DNA from 3 places in the Methylocystis sp. IM3 genome. Region 1 is predicted to be linked to each of the others. Evidence: predicted binding sites of a transcription regulator. Region 1 holds the regulator's gene; each other region holds the start of a gene.
What was found. The regulator PhoB, encoded in region 1, activates phosphate uptake and scavenging genes when phosphate is short. The targets are predictions, from matches to a motif close to TGTCATNNANCTGTCAT.
Positions count from the first base shown of each region.

Region 2: WOC76_RS09455 (PstS family phosphate ABC transporter substrate-binding protein) is a predicted target of PhoB. The motif match lies at 3,390-3,406, and genes of this name have one in related genera.
Region 3: WOC76_RS03930 (UDP-2,3-diacylglucosamine diphosphatase) is a predicted target of PhoB. The motif match lies at 3,566-3,582, and genes of this name have one in related genera.

Region 1 is NZ_JBBPBZ010000002.1:141,533-147,181, reverse strand. It holds gene pstA (phosphate ABC transporter permease PstA) at 1-588, shown strand, start outside; gene pstB (phosphate ABC transporter ATP-binding protein PstB) at 590-1,372, shown strand; gene phoU (phosphate signaling complex protein PhoU) at 1,386-2,117, shown strand; gene phoB (phosphate regulon transcriptional regulator PhoB) at 2,114-2,860, shown strand; gene WOC76_RS02430 (GcrA family cell cycle regulator) at 2,891-3,436, opposite strand; gene WOC76_RS02425 (aspartate aminotransferase family protein) at 3,894-5,090, shown strand; gene argF (ornithine carbamoyltransferase) at 5,102-5,649, shown strand, end outside.
Region 2 is NZ_JBBPBZ010000002.1:1,561,929-1,567,577, forward strand. It holds gene tolB (Tol-Pal system beta propeller repeat protein TolB) at 1-764, opposite strand, end outside; gene WOC76_RS09440 (cell envelope biogenesis protein TolA) at 824-2,017, opposite strand; gene WOC76_RS09445 (ExbD/TolR family protein) at 2,028-2,477, opposite strand; gene tolQ (protein TolQ) at 2,480-3,226, opposite strand; gene WOC76_RS09455 (PstS family phosphate ABC transporter substrate-binding protein) at 3,456-4,427, shown strand; gene ybgC (tol-pal system-associated acyl-CoA thioesterase) at 4,464-4,880, opposite strand; gene ruvB (Holliday junction branch migration DNA helicase RuvB) at 4,881-5,649, opposite strand, start outside.
Region 3 is NZ_JBBPBZ010000002.1:443,088-448,736, forward strand. It holds gene WOC76_RS03915 (HesA/MoeB/ThiF family protein) at 1-404, opposite strand, end outside; gene WOC76_RS03920 (bestrophin-like domain) at 529-1,551, shown strand; gene WOC76_RS03925 (glycosyltransferase family 4 protein) at 1,568-2,656, opposite strand; gene WOC76_RS03930 (UDP-2,3-diacylglucosamine diphosphatase) at 2,657-3,511, opposite strand; gene WOC76_RS03935 (helix-turn-helix domain-containing protein) at 3,703-4,320, shown strand; gene bfr (bacterioferritin) at 4,412-4,888, opposite strand; gene WOC76_RS03945 ((2Fe-2S)-binding protein) at 4,914-5,150, opposite strand; gene glpK (glycerol kinase GlpK) at 5,461-5,649, shown strand, end outside.

The DNA.
Region 1 (5,649 bases):
ATGCTCGCGGGAACCTACATGGCCGAATATGGCCGCAAGACGAAGCTCGCGACGGTGGTGCGCTTCGTCAACGACATTCTGCTCAGCGCGCCGTCGATCGTCATCGGCCTCTTCGTCTATACGATCATCGTCGCGCCGATGGGGCATTTCTCGGGAATTGCAGGCGCCGTGGCGCTGTCGCTCATCGTCATTCCGGTCGTGCTGCGCACCACGGAAGACATGCTGCTGCTCGTCCCCGGCTCGCTGCGCGAGGCGGCGGCCGCCCTCGGCGCGCCGCGCGCCGTGATCATCTCGCGCGTCTCCTATCGCGCCGCCAAGGCGGGCATCGTGACGGGCGTGCTGCTCGCGGTCGCCCGCGTCTCCGGCGAAACGGCGCCGCTGCTCTTCACCGCGCTCAACAATCAGTTCTGGTCGAGCGACCTCAACGCCCCGATGGCGAGCCTGCCGGTCGTCATCTTCCAGTTCGCGCTCTCACCCTACAAGGACTGGCAGCAGCTCGCCTGGACAGGCGCGCTGCTCATCACCGCCGCCGTTCTCACCCTTTCGATCATCGCCCGCGCGCTGAGCGCCGGCCGCAGGAAGTCCTGACATGAACGCCGCCGCTCAAACGCACGCCCCGGCCCCGAAGGTTTCGGTCAAGGGCCTCGATTTCTTCTACGGCAAGACCCGCGCGCTCAAAGACATCTCGCTCACGCTCACGACGAACCGGGTCACCGCCTTCATCGGTCCCTCGGGCTGCGGCAAGTCCACGCTGCTGCGCGTCCTGAACCGCATGTACGATCTCTACCCCGGCCAGCGCGCCGAGGGCGAGGTGCTGCTCGACGGCGAGAACATCCTCGATCCGGCGGTGGACGTGAACGCGCTGCGCGCGCGCGTCGGCATGGTGTTCCAGAAGCCGACGCCCTTTCCGATGACGATCTACGAAAACATCGCCTTCGGCATCCGCCTCTACGAAAAGCTGCCGCGCGCCGAGATGGACGATCGCGTCGAGGCGGCGTTGCGCGGCGCGGCGCTCTGGGACGAGGTGAAGGACAAGCTGCACACGAGCGGCCTCGGCCTCTCGGGCGGCCAGCAGCAGCGCCTCTGCATCGCGCGCAGCGTCGCGGTGCAGCCCGAGGTAATCCTCTTCGACGAGCCCTGCTCGGCGCTCGATCCAATCTCCACCGCGAAAGTCGAGGAGCTGATCGAGGAGCTCGCCGCCGATTACACGATCGCCATCGTCACCCACAACATGCAGCAGGCGGTGCGCGTTTCGGATTATACGGCCTTCATGTATCTCGGCGAGCTTGTCGAATTCGGCGACACCGACGAGGTCTTCAACAAGCCGCGCGAGAAGCGCACGCAGGATTACATCACCGGCCGGTTCGGTTGAGGAAGGGAACGCGATGAGCGAACATATCGTCAAGTCCTACGACCGCGACCTCGAGGCGCTCGGCCGCCGGATTTCGGAAATGGGCGGCGTCGCCGAGAAGATGCTGGCCGAGGCCATGGACGCCTTGTCCATGCTCGACGTGGAGCTCGCCCGGCGCGTCGTCGCCAGCGACGCGCGTCTCGACATTCTCCAGCGCGAGATCGAGGAGAACGCCGTGCTCACCATCGCGCGGCGCCAGCCGCTGGCGATCGACCTGCGCGAATGCATCGCGGCGATCCGCATCTCCGGCGACATTGAGCGGATCGGCGACCTCGCCAAGAACATCGCCAAGCGCACGCTGAAAATTGCGACTGAGGCGCGGCTGCCGCGCGCCATCGTCGGCCTGCGGTCGATGCACGAAGTCGCCGCGACGCAGCTCAAGGACGCGCTCGACGCCTATGCGCTGCGCGACGTGGAGCGCGCCCGCGCGGTCTGGGAGAACGACGCCGATCTCGACGCGCTCGAGGACAGCGTGTTTCGCGACCTCCTGACCTTCATGATGGAAGACCCGCGCAACATTTCCTTCTGCACGCATCTTCTCTTCTGCTCGAAGAACCTCGAGCGCATCGGAGACCACACGACGAATATCTCCGAGACGGTCGTCTATCTCGTCACCGGCGAAGCCATGCCGATGGAGCGTCCGAAATCCCGCAGCGGCTCCCTCGACGCCTCCCTGGCCGGCCCGGAGCAAGACATTCCGCAATGAACGACGCCGCCAGCCAGACCATCGCCCGCGAGGCCCGCGGCGACCGCCCGCCGCGCATTCTCGTCGTCGAGGACGAGATCCCGCTCGCGACGCTCCTCGTCTACAATCTCGAAGCCGAAGGCTATCAGGTCGAGCATGTCGACAATGGCGACGAGGCGGAGCTTCGCATCGCGGAGTCGCCGCCCGATCTCCTGTTGCTCGACTGGATGCTGCCGGGCGTCTCGGGTCTCGAAATCTGCCGGCGCCTGCGCGCGCGGGACGTCGCGCGCGACATGCCGATCATCATGCTGACGGCGCGCGGCGAAGAAGGCGAACGCGTGCGCGGCCTGTCCGTCGGCGCCGACGACTATGTCGTAAAGCCCTTCTCCACGCCCGAGCTGATGGCCCGCGTGCGCGCGCTGCTGCGTCGCGCCCGCCCCGAGCGCGTCGCCTCGAAACTGACGGCCGGCGACATCGACCTCGACCGCGAGACGCGGCGCGTGCGCCGCTCCGGCCGCGAGATCCATCTCGGTCCCACCGAGTTCCGGCTGCTCGAATATCTCATGGAGAAGCCGGGCCGGGTCTTCACCCGCGCGCAGCTTCTCGACAGCGTCTGGGGCATGTCGGCCGAAATCGACGAGCGCACTGTCGACGTTCATGTGGGACGCCTGCGCAAGGCGCTCATCCGCGGACGCGAGAAAGATCCGATCCGCACGGTGCGCGGCTCGGGCTATTCCTTCGACGAGACCTTCGGACGGGAATGAGGGACGGCGCCGCCTGTCCCTCGCAAAGGCTCACGCGAAGCGCGGCGCCCTGATCTGGGCGCGACGGCGATCCTGCGCCGGCTGATAGGCGACGCGGGAGTGATGCGCGCAATAGGGACCGGCGCCGATCGGCGACTTCGCGCCGCAGAAGCGGAATTCCGGCGTCGTCGGATCGCCCATTGGCCAGCGACACATCGATTCCCGCAGCTCCATGAGCGTCACGCGCTCCGACAGGGGAATGACGACATCTTCAGGGGCGACGCGCGCGACGACCATGGCCTGCGGCGCATAGGCGAGAGCCACATTGCCGTGAACGGCATGGCCGCCGGCGCGGGGCGCCGCAGCGGCGACGATCTGCGCGGGCGCCGGTTGACGAGCAGCGGCTCCCTTCACCGCCGAGCGGGGACGCGGGGCGGCCGCCGTCTTGGCGCGCTCCGCGAGGCCGAGCCGATGAATCTTGCCGATGACCGCGTTGCGTGTGATGCCGGGTCCAAGCTCCGCCGCCACCTGGCTCGCGCTCAGGCCGTCGCCCCAAAGCTTGCGCAACAGCTCGACCCGTTCCTCGGTCCAAGACATTTTTGACCTCCAAGCGGTCTGTTCGAAGCGGCCGTCAACGGAATCGACTATCCGTCGCTGCGCCGGGACAACCGGCGTCGATGAGACCCGCGTCGAAAACTCGAGAAGCGCCATGCGGGCGAAAAACGCGTCCCGCATCGGCAAAAACTGACGGTCCTTTTGAATCACGGGCGCGAGTCGCTGGCAAGCAGATGGGGGCGTTCTCAACAGGGTTTCGTGCGCTTTCCGGCGCGGGTGAGTCGCTGGAGCCACACCTGCAAGGCGTTTTTCACAAAGAGTTCGCCTGTGAAAGTCTACAGCGCGGCCGATCCAGGCGGCCTCGCGCCCCCGTGGCGGGATTTGACCGAAGGCGCTTGCGCGCATAGAATAAAGACTACAGTTTGCCGCCCTCAAAAAGGGCGGCGCTTTGTTTTTGGGGTCCGGCCGCGGGCCGCTCCCGTGGGCTTGGAGCTTGGTTTTGACTTCTGCGCTCTATCCGACCTATGCGCGGGCCGACATCGCCTTCACGCGGGGCGAAGGCGCCTGGCTTTTCGCCGAGAATGGCGACCGTTACCTGGATTTCGCCTCCGGCGTCGCGGTGCTCTCGCTTGGGCACGAGCATCCGCATCTCGTCGCGACGCTGAAGGCCGCGGCCGAAAAGCCCTGGCACGTCTCCAATCTCTTTCGCATTCCGCAGGCCGAGCGCCTCGCCGAGCGCCTCGTCGCGGCGACCTTCGCGGATGTGGTCTTCTTCGCCAATTCCGGCGCCGAGGCCGTCGAATGCGCGATCAAGACGGCGCGCAAATTTCACGCCGCCAATGGTGCGCCGGAACGCTACCGGCTCATTACCTTCGAGGGCGCCTTTCACGGCCGCACGCTCGCAACCATCGCCGCCGGCGGCAATCCGAAATATCTCGAAGGATTCGGCCCGCCGGTCGAGGGCTTCGACCAGCTTCCCTTCGCCGATCTCGACGCGGTCGAGGCCGCGATTACGGAAGAGACCGCCGGCGTGCTGCTCGAACCCATCCAGGGCGAGGGCGGGCTGCGCGTCTTCCCCGCCGAATTCCTGCGCGGCCTGCGCAGGCTGTGCGATGCGCGCGGCCTGCTTCTGGTTCTCGACGAGGTCCAGTGCGGCGTCGGCCGCACCGGCAAATTCCTCGCCTGCGAACATGCGGGCGTGACGCCGGATGTCGTTGCGCTCGCCAAGGGGCTCGGCGGCGGCTTCCCGCTCGGCGCCTGTCTCGCCACGCGCGACGCCGCCAAGGGCATGACGCTCGGCTCCCATGGCTCGACCTTCGGCGGCAATCCGCTGGCGGCGGCCGTCGGCGGCGCCGTGCTCGACGTGGTGCTGGCCGAGGGATTCCTTGAGCGCGTCGCGCGCCTCGGCGGGCTGCTGCGCCAGCGCCTCGCCGAACTCCACGACCGCCACCCCGACATCATCGAGACCGTGCGCGGCGAGGGGCTGATGTTCGGCCTCAAGACGCGCGGCCCCAATGGGGATTTCGCCGCCGCCGCCCGCGCGGAAGGGCTTCTCACCGTGCTTGCAGGCGACAATGTCGTGCGGCTCCTGCCGCCGCTGATCATCGACGAGAACGACATCCTCGAGGCGGCGGCGCGCCTCGACCGCGCCTGCGCGCGCCTTTCGGCGCCCGCCAAGCAGCTGGGAGCGGCCTGATGACCGCGCATATGAACGCGTCCGCCAAAAAGGCGCCGGCGAAGAACGCACAAACGGACACCGCGCCGAGCGGGACGCGGCCGCGCCATTTTCTCGACATCTGCGATTTCACCCGGGAGGAGCTGCGCAGCATCCTCGATCTCGCCCGTTCGCTGAAGGCGAAGCGCGTCAAGGGCGCGCCGCCCGCCGAGCGCCCGCTCGCCGGCAAATATCTGGCGATGATCTTCGACAAGCCCTCGACGCGGACCCGCGTCTCCTTCGACATCGCCATGCGCGACCTCGGCGGCGAGTCGATCATGCTGACGGGCGGCGAGATGCAGCTCGGCCGCGGCGAGAGCATCGCCGACACGGCGCGGGTGCTGTCGCGTTTCGCCGATGCGGTCATGATCCGCATTCTCTCGCACGACGATCTCGAGGAGCTCGCGCGCTTCGCCGCCATTCCCGTCATCAACGGCCTGACCAAGCGCTCGCATCCCTGCCAGATCATGGCGGACCTCCTGACCTTCGAGGAGCGGCTCGGGCCGATCGAGGGGCGCAGCGTGGCCTGGGTCGGCGACTC
Region 2 (5,649 bases), 1.4 Mb from region 1:
TGCCCGTCGGGCGAGAAGCGCGGCGAAAAGGTCATGCCGGGGAAGTTGCCGACGACCTCGCGCTGGCTGTTCTCGATGTTCATGAGAAGAACCTTCGGCTCGCCGTCGTCGTTGAGCGCCATATAGGTCACGTCGAGCGAGGAGGGTGAGAAACGCGGCGTCACCACGAGTTCGTCCCCGCGCGTCAGATAGCGAACATTGGCGCCGTCCTGATCCATCATGGCGAGGCGCTTGCGCCGCCTGTCTTTTGTGCCGGTCTCGTCGACGAAGACGATGCGCGTGTCGAAGAAGCCCTTTTCGCCCGTGATGCGGCTGAAGACCGCGTCCGAGAGAAGATGCGCGACGCGGCGCATATTGGCGGCCTCGGTGACATATTGCTGGCCCGCTACCTGCTCGCCGGTCGTCACGTCGAAGAGACGAAACTCCGTCTTCAGCCGCCCGTCGCCCGCGCGCACCGAGCGCCCGGTGAGGACGAATTGCGCATTCGCGGCCCGGTAGGCGGAAATGTCCGGTTGATCGGGCGAACCTGGCGCGACAGAAGACTCGACCGGCCGCAGGAAGACCGACCGCTTGAAATTATTGAGCGTGACCGAGGTGACGGCGCGCGCGGCCTCATCGCCGACGAATGGCGCGACGGCGATGTTGGTCGGCTGAAAGCCGCCGCCCTTCAGGTCGATGATGCGGCCGGCGCGCGCAGGCGCGAAAGGCGCGAGCGCGGCGGAGGCGATGAGACCCGCGGCGGCGCGGCGTGTGATGAGTGTCATGTCAGGCGTCTCGTTCGATTGTCGCTTTTCGCACCCAGGAGAGGCGCTCTCGGGCGCCATCAGTTGGCGTCCTGAAAGCGGATGGTTACGTCATGCAGCGCTTCTTCGTAATAAGGCATGAATTCGGGAGGGATGCGCATGGGGCTGCACCGGCGCACCGCCTGCACGGCCTGTTCGCCGCGGGCCTGCTCGACCGGATTGCCAGAGGGATTGAGCAAGCGCGGGCGGCCTTCGAGCTGGCCCTCGCGGCTGAGGTGAAACTCCACCACGGGCGCGAAAGTCTGCCCGCCGAGCGTCAGCGCCGAGGCCCAGCAGGGGTGATAGTGATCGTGGATGTAGGCGGCGATGCGCGCCTCCATCGTGGCCGACATTTTCGGCGCCGAGCCCTCGGGCGCCCCCAGCGACGCCGTGCGGAGCTGGTCGCCCGTCGCCGCGCGGCGCTGCGGCGCCTCCTTGCTCAAAAGCTTGGAGATGCTCGCGGCGTCGAATTTCGACTTCGGGGCGCTCTCGTCGCCCGACTTCGGCTTGGCGCCCTTGATGCTTTTCTCCGCCGTTTCGCCTTCGCTGTTCTCGGGCTTCGCGGGTTTTTCCTCCGCCTTCTTGCTATCGAGGAGCTTCGCGACCTCGTCGGGCTTGAGGCGCTCCTTCGGCTTTTCTGGCTTCGGCGTCTCCTTCGCCTCGGTCTCTTTCACTTTCTCGGGCTTGGGGCGCACGGGCGGCTTGGGCTTGACGACCTCCGCTTCCTTGGGCTCGTCCTGCTCCTTTTCCTCGGGCGCGGCAGCCTTCGGCTTTGCGGGCGGCGTCGGGGCGGGTTTCGCCTCGACGGGCTTGGGCGGCTCCGGCTTCTTCTCGGGCTGCGGCCGCGTGGGCGGCTCGGGCGCCGGGGGCAGGGCGGCGACGCGCTTGGGCGGAACCGGCTCCGGCCTGTCGTCGGCGCCGGGGTCGGGCTGGCGCTTGAGCGGCGGGGGAGGGGTGGGCGTGTCCTTCTTCGCTTCGGCGAGCGGCGGTTCGGGCTTCGTCTCGCTTTGCGGGGCGACCTTGTCCACGCGCTGTGAGGGCTTCAGGTCGCGCGCGGATTTTTCGCCTTTGGCGACCTGATTGAGCGCGTCGCCGGTGACGACCTCGATCGGGATCATCTCCTGCGCGTCGTCAAATTTCTTCGTATCCGAGAACAGGACGAGCGCCGCCAGCAACAGCCCCGCATGGGCCGCGGAAGAGATGACGACGCCAGGCTCGGAGCGCGAAACCCTCACCTTCGCAGACTCACTTCTTCTCCTGCTCGGTCACCAGGGCGACCTTCTTGTATCCTGCGGTGGTGACGAGGGACATGACCTCCGCCACGCGGCCGTAGTTCACCGCCTTGGAGCCGCGCACGTAAATGCGCTCGTCGAAGCCCTGCTTGACGGTGTCCTTGAGCCTGTCGAGAAGCTGCTCCGCCTCGACCGGCTGATCCATGAGGAAGATCTGGCCCTTGTCGTCGATGGCGATCGAGACCGGCTTCTGGTCGATGTTGAGCTGGCCGGCCTTGGTCTGCGGCAGATCGACGGCGACGCCGGTCGCGAGCAGGGGCGCCGCGACCATGAAGATGATGAGCAGCACCAGCATGACGTCGATGAACGGCGTCATGTTGATTTCGGCCATGGCGCCATAACGCGGCACGCCGCGCCGGCGCCGGCCGCCCTTGCGTCCGGGGCTGGAAATCGACGCGCCCATGGTCAGGCCGCCCGGTCGCGGTTCGAGGCCGCGTGCTGGTCGATCTGGCGCGAGAGAATGGCCGAGAATTCGTCGGCGAAGCTCTCCATGCGCGCCTGCGCCCTGGCCACGTCGCCCTGCATCTTGTTGTAGGCGATGAGCGCCGGAATGGCCGCGAACAGGCCGATGGCGGTGGCGAGCAGCGCCTCGGCGATGCCGGGCGCGACGACCGCGAGCGAGGTGTTCTTGGAGGCGGCGATGGAGCGGAAGGAGGTCATGATGCCCCAGACCGTGCCGAAGAGGCCGACGAAGGGACCCGCCGAGGCGACCGTGGCGAGCACCAGAAGATTTGATTCGAGCTTCTCGACCTCGCGCGCGATGGAGACGTCCAGCACCTTCTCGATGCGCGCCTGAAGGCCCATGAAGCTGGCGCTGGCGCCTGTCTGAAACGAGCGTTTCCATTCCTTCATGGCGGCGACGAAGAGGGTCGCCATGCCCGAGGTCGGCCGCTCGGACAGCTTGCCGTAGAGCTCTTCGAGGGAATTGCCGGACCAGAAATTCTCCTCGAAACGATCCATGGCGCGCCGGACGCGCGTGAAGAGCAGCGTCTTGTCGATGATGATGGCCCAGCACCACACCGAGGCCAGCAGCAGCCCGACCATCACGAATTTCACGACGATGTGCGCGCCCCAGAACATCGTCCAGATGGTGATCTCGGCGGCGGGAGCGGCCCCGGCGGCGGCGGTCGCGGCGATGTCGGCTGGATTCATGATTTGTCCTTGAAGCGGTATCCGGCGCGCTTTTCCTTGAAAGCGCGTCCATATTGCCCGCAATTTCGCCCTTTCTGGGGCTCGGTTGCGCCGCACAAGGATGACCTATCCCCGAAGCGTTAACAAGCCGTAAGGGTTAAGGCGTCGTTTCCAGACGAGGCGGTGTCATCTGATTGTCAGCTTGTTTCTGGATCATGACAGTAGAATCCTCCGTGTCCCCGAGCCCCTCATGCGACGCTTCTTCGCGACGGTCTTCGCCTTTTGCGCGTTGACCCTTCCCGCCGTCTCCTTCGATCTCGAGCTTTCGCCCTACAGGCCGGTCGGGGCTCTGTCCGGTAGGCTGAAATCGGTCGGCTCGGATACGCTTCTGCGCGAGATGGAGCTATGGGCCGAGGGCTTCAAATCCATCTATCCCGGCGTAACCGTGGAGATCGAAGGCAAGGGCTCCAACACGGCGCCGCCCGCTCTGCTCTCCGGGGAGTCGCAGCTCGCGCCCATGTCCCGCCAGATGACCCCGGACGAGGTCGCGGCGTTCGAGACGGCGCGCGGCTATCGGCCGGCGGGCGTTCTCGTCGCGGTGGACGCGCTTGCGATCTACGTTCACAAGGACAATCCCATCCAGTGCCTCACGCTGGAGCAACTCGACCGGATTTTCGCCGAGAACCCCAAAAGCGCCGGCGGCAAGAGCGCGCGGCTTTGGGGCGATGTGGGGGCGACCGGCGAATGGGCCGCCAAGCCGATCACGCTCTATGGCCGCAATACGCTCTCCGGAACGAATAAATTCTTCAAACAGAACGTGCTCGGCGGCGGCGATTTCAAGGACGCCGTCCAACAGCAGCCGGGCTCGGAAGCGGTGGTCGGGGCGGTTGCGGGGGATCAGGGCGCCATCGGCTATTCGGGGATCGGCTACAAGACCGACGGGGTGCGCGCCGTACCGGTCGCCGCGACCGCCGGCAAAAAGTGCTTCGACACCTCCTTCGAGAGCGCCTACACGCGGAAATATCCCCTCGCCAGGGGTCTTTATGTCTATGTTCTGAAAGATCCGAAATCGCCGCTGGACACGCTGTCCGGCGAATTTGTGAAATATGTTCTGTCGCGCGACGGTCAGGCGCAGGCGAAAAAGGGCGGCTATTACCCGATCACGCGAAATATCCGCGAGCATGAACTGACCCGTCTCGGGCTGCTCGCATCGGCGGAATGAGCGGCCGAGGCGATGGCCCGACGGGCCAGCCTCGTCTCAATGCGGGGGCCGCAGCGCCTCGAACTTCGCCCGCACGTCCGCGGGCAGCCGTTTCGCCCGTCCCTCCTCGACGCAGACGACCTTCACGGTCGCCGTCACCAGCGTCTCGTCGCCGCGAAGCACGCGCTGGTCGAGTATCAGCGAGGCGGCGCCGAGTTCGAGGGGCGCCGTCTGCACGCTCAAAAGATCGTCCATGAGCGCGGGCTTGCGGAAGTCGATCTCCATGGCTCGAACCACGAAGAAAATCGGCGCGCCCGCCGCGCCCTCGAGCAAGGGGCGCTGATCGAGCCCGATCGAGCGCAACAGCTCGGTGCGCCCGCGCTCCATGAAGCGGATGTAGGACGTATGATAGACGAGGCCGGAGGCGTCCGTGTCCTCCCAATAGACCCGGATGGGGAGCGTGTGAGCGTTCATTTATTCCTCGTCTACAAACAACCCGAACTGCCCGCCCGGCCTCGACGGCTCCGCGAGCCCCAGATGGCGGAAGGCGTGGGGCGTCAGCAGGCGGCCGCGCGGCGTGCGCTGGAGGAAGCCTTGCTGGAGCAGATAGGGTTCGATGATGTCCTCGATGGCGTCGCGCGGCTCGGAAAGGGCGGCGGCGATGGTCTCGATCCCGACCGGCCCGCCCCCGAAATTGATCGCCACCATGTCGAGATAGCGCCGGTCCATGATGTCCAGCCCGATCGAATCCACGTCGAGCAGCGACAGAGACCGGTCGGCCAGCTCCCGCGTAATTGTTGCTAACCCCTCGACGACGGCGAAGTCCCGCACGCGCCGCAGCAGGCGGCCGGCGATGCGTGGCGTGCCGCGCGACCGCCGCGCGATCTCGCGCGCGCCCTCGTCGCTCATGCCGACGCCGATGACCCGCGCGCCGCGCTTGATGATCAGCTCCAGCTCCTGGGCCGTGTAGAAATTCAGCCGCACAGGGATGCCGAAGCGGTCGCGCAGCGGCGTCGTCAGCAGGCCCGCGCGCGTCGTCGCGCCGACGAGGGTGAATTTCGCAAGGTCGATCTTTACCGAGCGGGCCGCCGGCCCCTCGCCGATGATGAGGTCGAGTTGGAAATCCTCCATCGCGGGATAGAGAATTTCCTCCACCGCCGGATTGAGCCGGTGAATTTCGTCGATGAAGAGCACGTCGCGCGGCTCGAGATTGGTGAGCTGCGCCGCGAGATCGCCGGCCTTG
Region 3 (5,649 bases), 300 kb from region 1:
TAGCGGGTCGCGAAATTGTCCGAGCCGTCGGCGACGACGTCGTAGCCGGCGATCAGCGCCCGCGCATTCTCGCGCGTCAGCCGCAGCGCATGGGGTTCGACGGCGACATGCGGATTGAGTCGGCGGATGGCGTCCTGGGCGCTTTCCACCTTGGGCCGGCCGACGCTTGGCGTGTCGTGGATCACCTGGCGCTGAAGGTTGGAGAGCGAAACGGCGTCGTCGTCCACGAGGCCGAGGACGCCCGTTCCCGCGGCGGCGAGATATTGCAGCAGGGGCGCGCCGAGGCCGCCCGCGCCGATCACGAGCACGCGCGCGGCTTTGAGTTTTTGCTGCCCCGGCCCCCCGATCTCGCGCAGCACGAGATGGCGGGCGTAGCGTTCGATCTCCTCGGGCGAGAGGCTCATTGAGGCTCCTGGCGCACACGCGCTCGGCGAATTCGCGAGCCTGGCCCTCTTGCCGGATCGATTCGCGGCGGTTTGGGCGGCTCGGCGCGGAACATAGCCGCTCGGCCGCCCGGCCTCCAGACATATGCAGGCGATCGCGCATGAGGCGGATGGAGAGGCTCCCAATAAGCGCCAGCAAACGCTTCACCCCCTTGCGCAGGCCTCGGACTTTGCCGATTTCCCGGAGCAGGGGATCAAGCTATATAGCTGTGCAATAAGGCAATCTTGCTGCCGAGAGAGTATTGGCGCGCCTCCGGTCTGCTGCGCCAACCTAACTCATGCCTCATGCAGTCGCGCAGCGCGGAATGTGAAAAGGAGCTGGATGGCGATGCTCGAATCGTTCTCGCTGGACCGATATGTCATTGGCGTTCCGACTATTATTTTTTCCGCCATTTGCATTGCCGTATCCCAGGTCTTGATCAAGAAAAAGGTCGGCAGAGAAATAATAAAAGAATGCCACGAAGTCGGCGGTTATTATCTGGCTATCGTTGGCGGGTTTTATTCGGTCCTGCTTGGACTGATCGTATTCTCTGCGATGGACAAGTTTTCCAAGGCGGGCGACACCGTGGATAACGAAACCAGGTCGATTGTTGGGCTTTATACCTTGTCCAGTCAGTTCCCGAATGAAGGCAAGTCGCTTCAAGACAAGCTTCGAGCATATACCGACGAGGTCGCGGATAATGAATTCCATCTGATGGAGTCCGACGAAACGAGTCAAAAAGCGCACAACCTCTTGCTCGACGTCGTCGATATTTTGAAGAAAATCGAGCCGAAATCGCAGAACCAACAGGCCATCTATCCAGTGATGCTTTCTGAGGTCATTCAGCTTTGGGATAGTCGGCGCGATAGATTGAAGTCATCGAATTTCAGTATACCAACCGCGGAATGGGTCGTTTTGATCGCCGGGGCTCTCATTACGGTGGCTTTTACATTTTTCTTTACGATCGATAATCATTTAGCCCACGTCTTGATGACGGGCCTGATCGCGACCCTGATCATGACGTCGCTGTATCTTGTGCTGTTGTTTGGCGATCCATTCTCTGGAGATTTGAGAGTTTCGAACAACAGCTTTGTTCTCACTCAGAAAATCATGCAGCAAAGACGGTGACGAAGTGGCGCGGCCTTCAGGGCTGGACGGGCTGGCCCTTGTCGACGGTCTGGCGCTTGTCGTCCGTTTCCCGCAGCGCGACGACGCCGACGCCGCCGAGCGAGGCCGCGCCCCGGGCGTAAGCGATATTGTCGAGGAACTGCCTGGCGCAGTTTTCCCAGGTGAAGGCGAGGGCGTGGGCGCGAGCGGCGTCGCGCGGAATGTCGAGGGCCATGAGCGCCGCCGCGCGCAGATCCTCGCTCAGCACCCCCGCGCCGCTCGAGCCGATGACGTCGAGCGGCCCCATGACCGGGAAAGCCGCCACGGGCAGGCCGCAGGCGAGGGCCTCGAGCAGCACGACGCCGAATGTGTCGGTGCGGCTCGGAAAGACGAAGACATCCGAGGCGGCGTAAAGGCCCGCCAGTTCGCCGGGCGTCTTGAAGCCCAGAAACCGCGCATCTGCATAGCGCGCTTCGAGCGCCGCGCGCGCCGGCCCGTCTCCGGCCACGACCTTGGTCCCCGGCAGATCGAGGGCGAGAAAGGCCTCGACATTCTTTTCGACAGCCAGGCGGCCGGCGTAGAGAAAAATGGGCCGGGGAAGATCGAGCGGGACCTTCGCCTCGGGCGAGAAAATGGCGTGGTCCACCCCGCGCGACCAGCGCAGCAGGCGCCGGAATCCGCGCGAATCGAGCTCCCGTGCGAGGCTCGGCGTCGCCGCCATCACCCCGGCGCCGGCATTGTGGAAGCGGCGCAGCGCGGCGTAGCTCCAGCCCACGGGCAACCCCGTGCGCGCATGGATATATTCGGGAAAGCGCGTGTGGAAGGAGGTGGTGAAGACACGTCCGTCGCGCAGGCAGACGGCGCGCGTCGCAAGGCCGATCGGGCCTTCCGTCGCGATATGGATGTGGTTGTAGCCCTGGGCGAGACGGCGGCGCACCGCGCGCGGCGTGGCGAGCGCGAGCGAAATCTCCCGATAGGTGGGCATGGGGACGCGGCAGAAGTCCTGCGGCGTGAGGAAATCCAGCTCGGCCCCGAGCGGCGCCGCCGCGCAGGCGAGCGATTCCAGCGAACGCACGACGCCATTGACCTGCGGACGCCAGGCGTCCGTCGCGACGAGGATGCGCATTTACGCAGCCGCCGCTCTCGGCGCCGGCAGCGCCTTGACGGGCGTGGCGGCGGCGTCGCGCTCGGCCGCGGTCATGCGCCAGTGGAGCACCTCGAAACTGCCGTCCTCGTGCTCGGCCACGGCGGTGCAGCTTTCGACGAAATCGCCGGTGTTCACATAGAGCACGCCGTCGATGGTCTTGATCGTCGCGTGATGGATATGGCCGCAGACGACGCCGTCGACGCCACGCCGCTCGGCCTCCGCGGCGAGCGTTTTCTCGTAATCGCCAATGAAGTTCACGGCGTTCTTGACCTTGTATTTGGCCCAGGCGGACAGCGACCAGTAGCCGACGCCAAAGAGCCGGCGCGCGCGGTTGAACCAGGTGTTGGCGGCGATGGCCACGTCATAGGCCCAGTCGCCGAGATGCGCGAGCCAGCGCGCATTGCGAACGACGATATCGAACTGATCGCCGTGAATGACGAGCATCTTCCGGCCCGTGGCGGTTTCATGGACCGCGTGATCCACCACGTCGATCCCGCCGAAGGTCAAGCCCGTGTAGTCGCGGGCGAATTCGTCGTGATTGCCCGGCACATAGATGACGCGGGCGCCCTTGCGGGCCTTGCGCAGCAGCTTCTGGACGACGTCGTTGTGGGCCTGCGGCCAATGCCAGCCCTTGCGCAGTTTCCAGCCGTCGACGATGTCGCCGACGAGATAGATCGTCTCCGCGTCATTGTGCTTGAGGAAATCGAGAAGAAGATGCGCCTGCGCCGCCTTGGCGCCGAGATGCAGATCGGACAGGAAAAGGGTCCGGTAGCGTCTGGGCTCCGGCTCGAGGGCGAGGGCGCCCGGCATATTCGCAGCAAAGTCTTCGGCCATGAGCGCCTGCGCCTCCCGCCGTCGATGACGTTCACGCTCTTTCATCAGAGCGAGGTCACAGTCCGATGACAGCGGGAGGGGCGCGCATTGACGTCCCCCTGCGCCGTTCGATATTTCGAACGAAATCGGATAGTGTTCCGCACGACTTCAAAAGACAGGGAGCGACGCCGGATCGGCCCGGCGCGGGTAGAATGGGCGTCGAGGGCAAGGAAAAGCACAAGATTCTGGAGGCGGGCGCGCTGGCGCTCTCGGGCCAGCTCGGCGCCACCATCCAGCGGCTGCGCAAGGCCTACAACCTGTCGCTTTCGGAGCTGTCGCAGCAATCCGGCGTCGCCAAGTCGATCATCAGCCAGATCGAGCGCAACGAGACCAATCCGACGCTCGCCACCATCTGGCGCCTCGCCCAGGCGCTGGACGTCTCCATCGAGCGCGTGTTGCAGACGACGGAGGACGAACCGTTTCTCGAAAAGACGAGCAAGGCCGACACGCCGATCCTGCTTTCGGACGACGGCAAATGCCGCCTTGCCATCATCGGCTGGATCAAGACCGTCGAATGGCTGCAGGCCTATGAATTGTCGGCCGATCCCGGCGGCGTGCTGGAATCGGACGCCCATCAGCGCGGCTCGGTCGAAAGCCTGTCGGTGCGCGAGGGCGAGCTCGAGGTGGAGGTCGCGGGCGCGCGCGAGACCGTCAAGGCCGGTGAGACGCTGCGCTATCGCTGCGACCGGCCGCATGTGATCCGCAACCTTGGCAAGTCGCAGGCGCAGGCGACCATGATCTGCATGCTCAAGGCCGCGGTGATGGAATAGGGCCTGTCGGTTTCGTCCTCATCGTCGGACGCAAAAGAAAAGGCAGGCCGCTCGCGCCGCCTGCCTCCAGAAAAAGCGGCGCGCCCGCCTCTTACGACAGCCCGCCGATGTGCTTTTGCGCGTAGAGCTGCCAGCCGAGCTGCTTGATGAGCTCCTGCTGGGTCTCCAGAAAGTCGATATGGCCTTCCTCGCTCTCGATGATGCTCTCGAAGAGCTGCATCGAGACGCGGTCGTCGACCGAATCACAATAGACGGCCGCCTCAATGTAGAGCTTGCGCGCCTCGATCTCGGTCGCGAGATCGGCTGCGATGATTTCCTCGACCGTCTGGCCGATGCGCAGCGGATCGAGCACCTGCATGTTGGGAAAGCCCTCGAGGAAGAGAATGCGCTTGGCGAACTCATCCGCGTGCTTCATCTCCTCGATCGATTCCTCGCGCCATTTCTTGGCGAGTTCGAGATAGCCCCAATTGTCGAAAAAGCGATAGTGCAGCCAGTATTGATTGACGGCGGTCAGCTCCGCGCGCAGCCCACGATTGAGATAATCGATAACCTTCGCGTCGCCGCGCATGTGCAATCCCTTTCCATGGTCCCGCTCACGCCGCCAGTCCGTCGGCGCGGCAGCTGTCACAATCGCCGCTTCCGCCGCATTCGTCCAGTCTGGACGCGGAATGCTGATCGACGAGCGCGACGATGCTGCGCACGCAGCGCCCGCATTTGGCCTCGCAGCCCATGTTGCGAAAAACCGACGCGACCGAGGGCCGATCGCTGCGGGCGCGGAGCGTTTCACGCACATCGCGGTCGGACAGGACGTTACAGGAACAGACGATCATCCGCTTCGCCTAGTTTGGAAAGATTGCAAACTACCTTTTACATCAGTAGGTTACAAAATTTCCCAGCTTTTGCAACCCTGCCTGTGCCGGCTTTTTTCGAATCGGGCCCGGCCGCCATCCGGACATTCGCGAGAAGAGCGTCCCCAAGACAGATTTTGGAGTTTTTCCCCGCCCGACAACGCCAACCTCTTGAAATTTTGACCACGACGCAGCCCTGGGCGCATTCTCCCTGGCGGCCGGCGACCAGGCTCGCCAATTTGACAGGCGCGGCTCGAGCGAAGCTGAACGCAATTTTACGGAAGGGCTCGCCATGGCGCGGCATATTGGCGCAATCGACCAGGGAACGACGAGCACCCGCTTCATCGTCGTCGACGAGGCGGGCGACATTTGCGCGATCGACCAGCGCGAACACGCCCAAATCTATCCGCGTCCCGGCTGGGTCGAGCACGACGCGGCGGAAGTTCTCGCGAACACGCGCGCGGTCGTCGCCGGCGCCCTG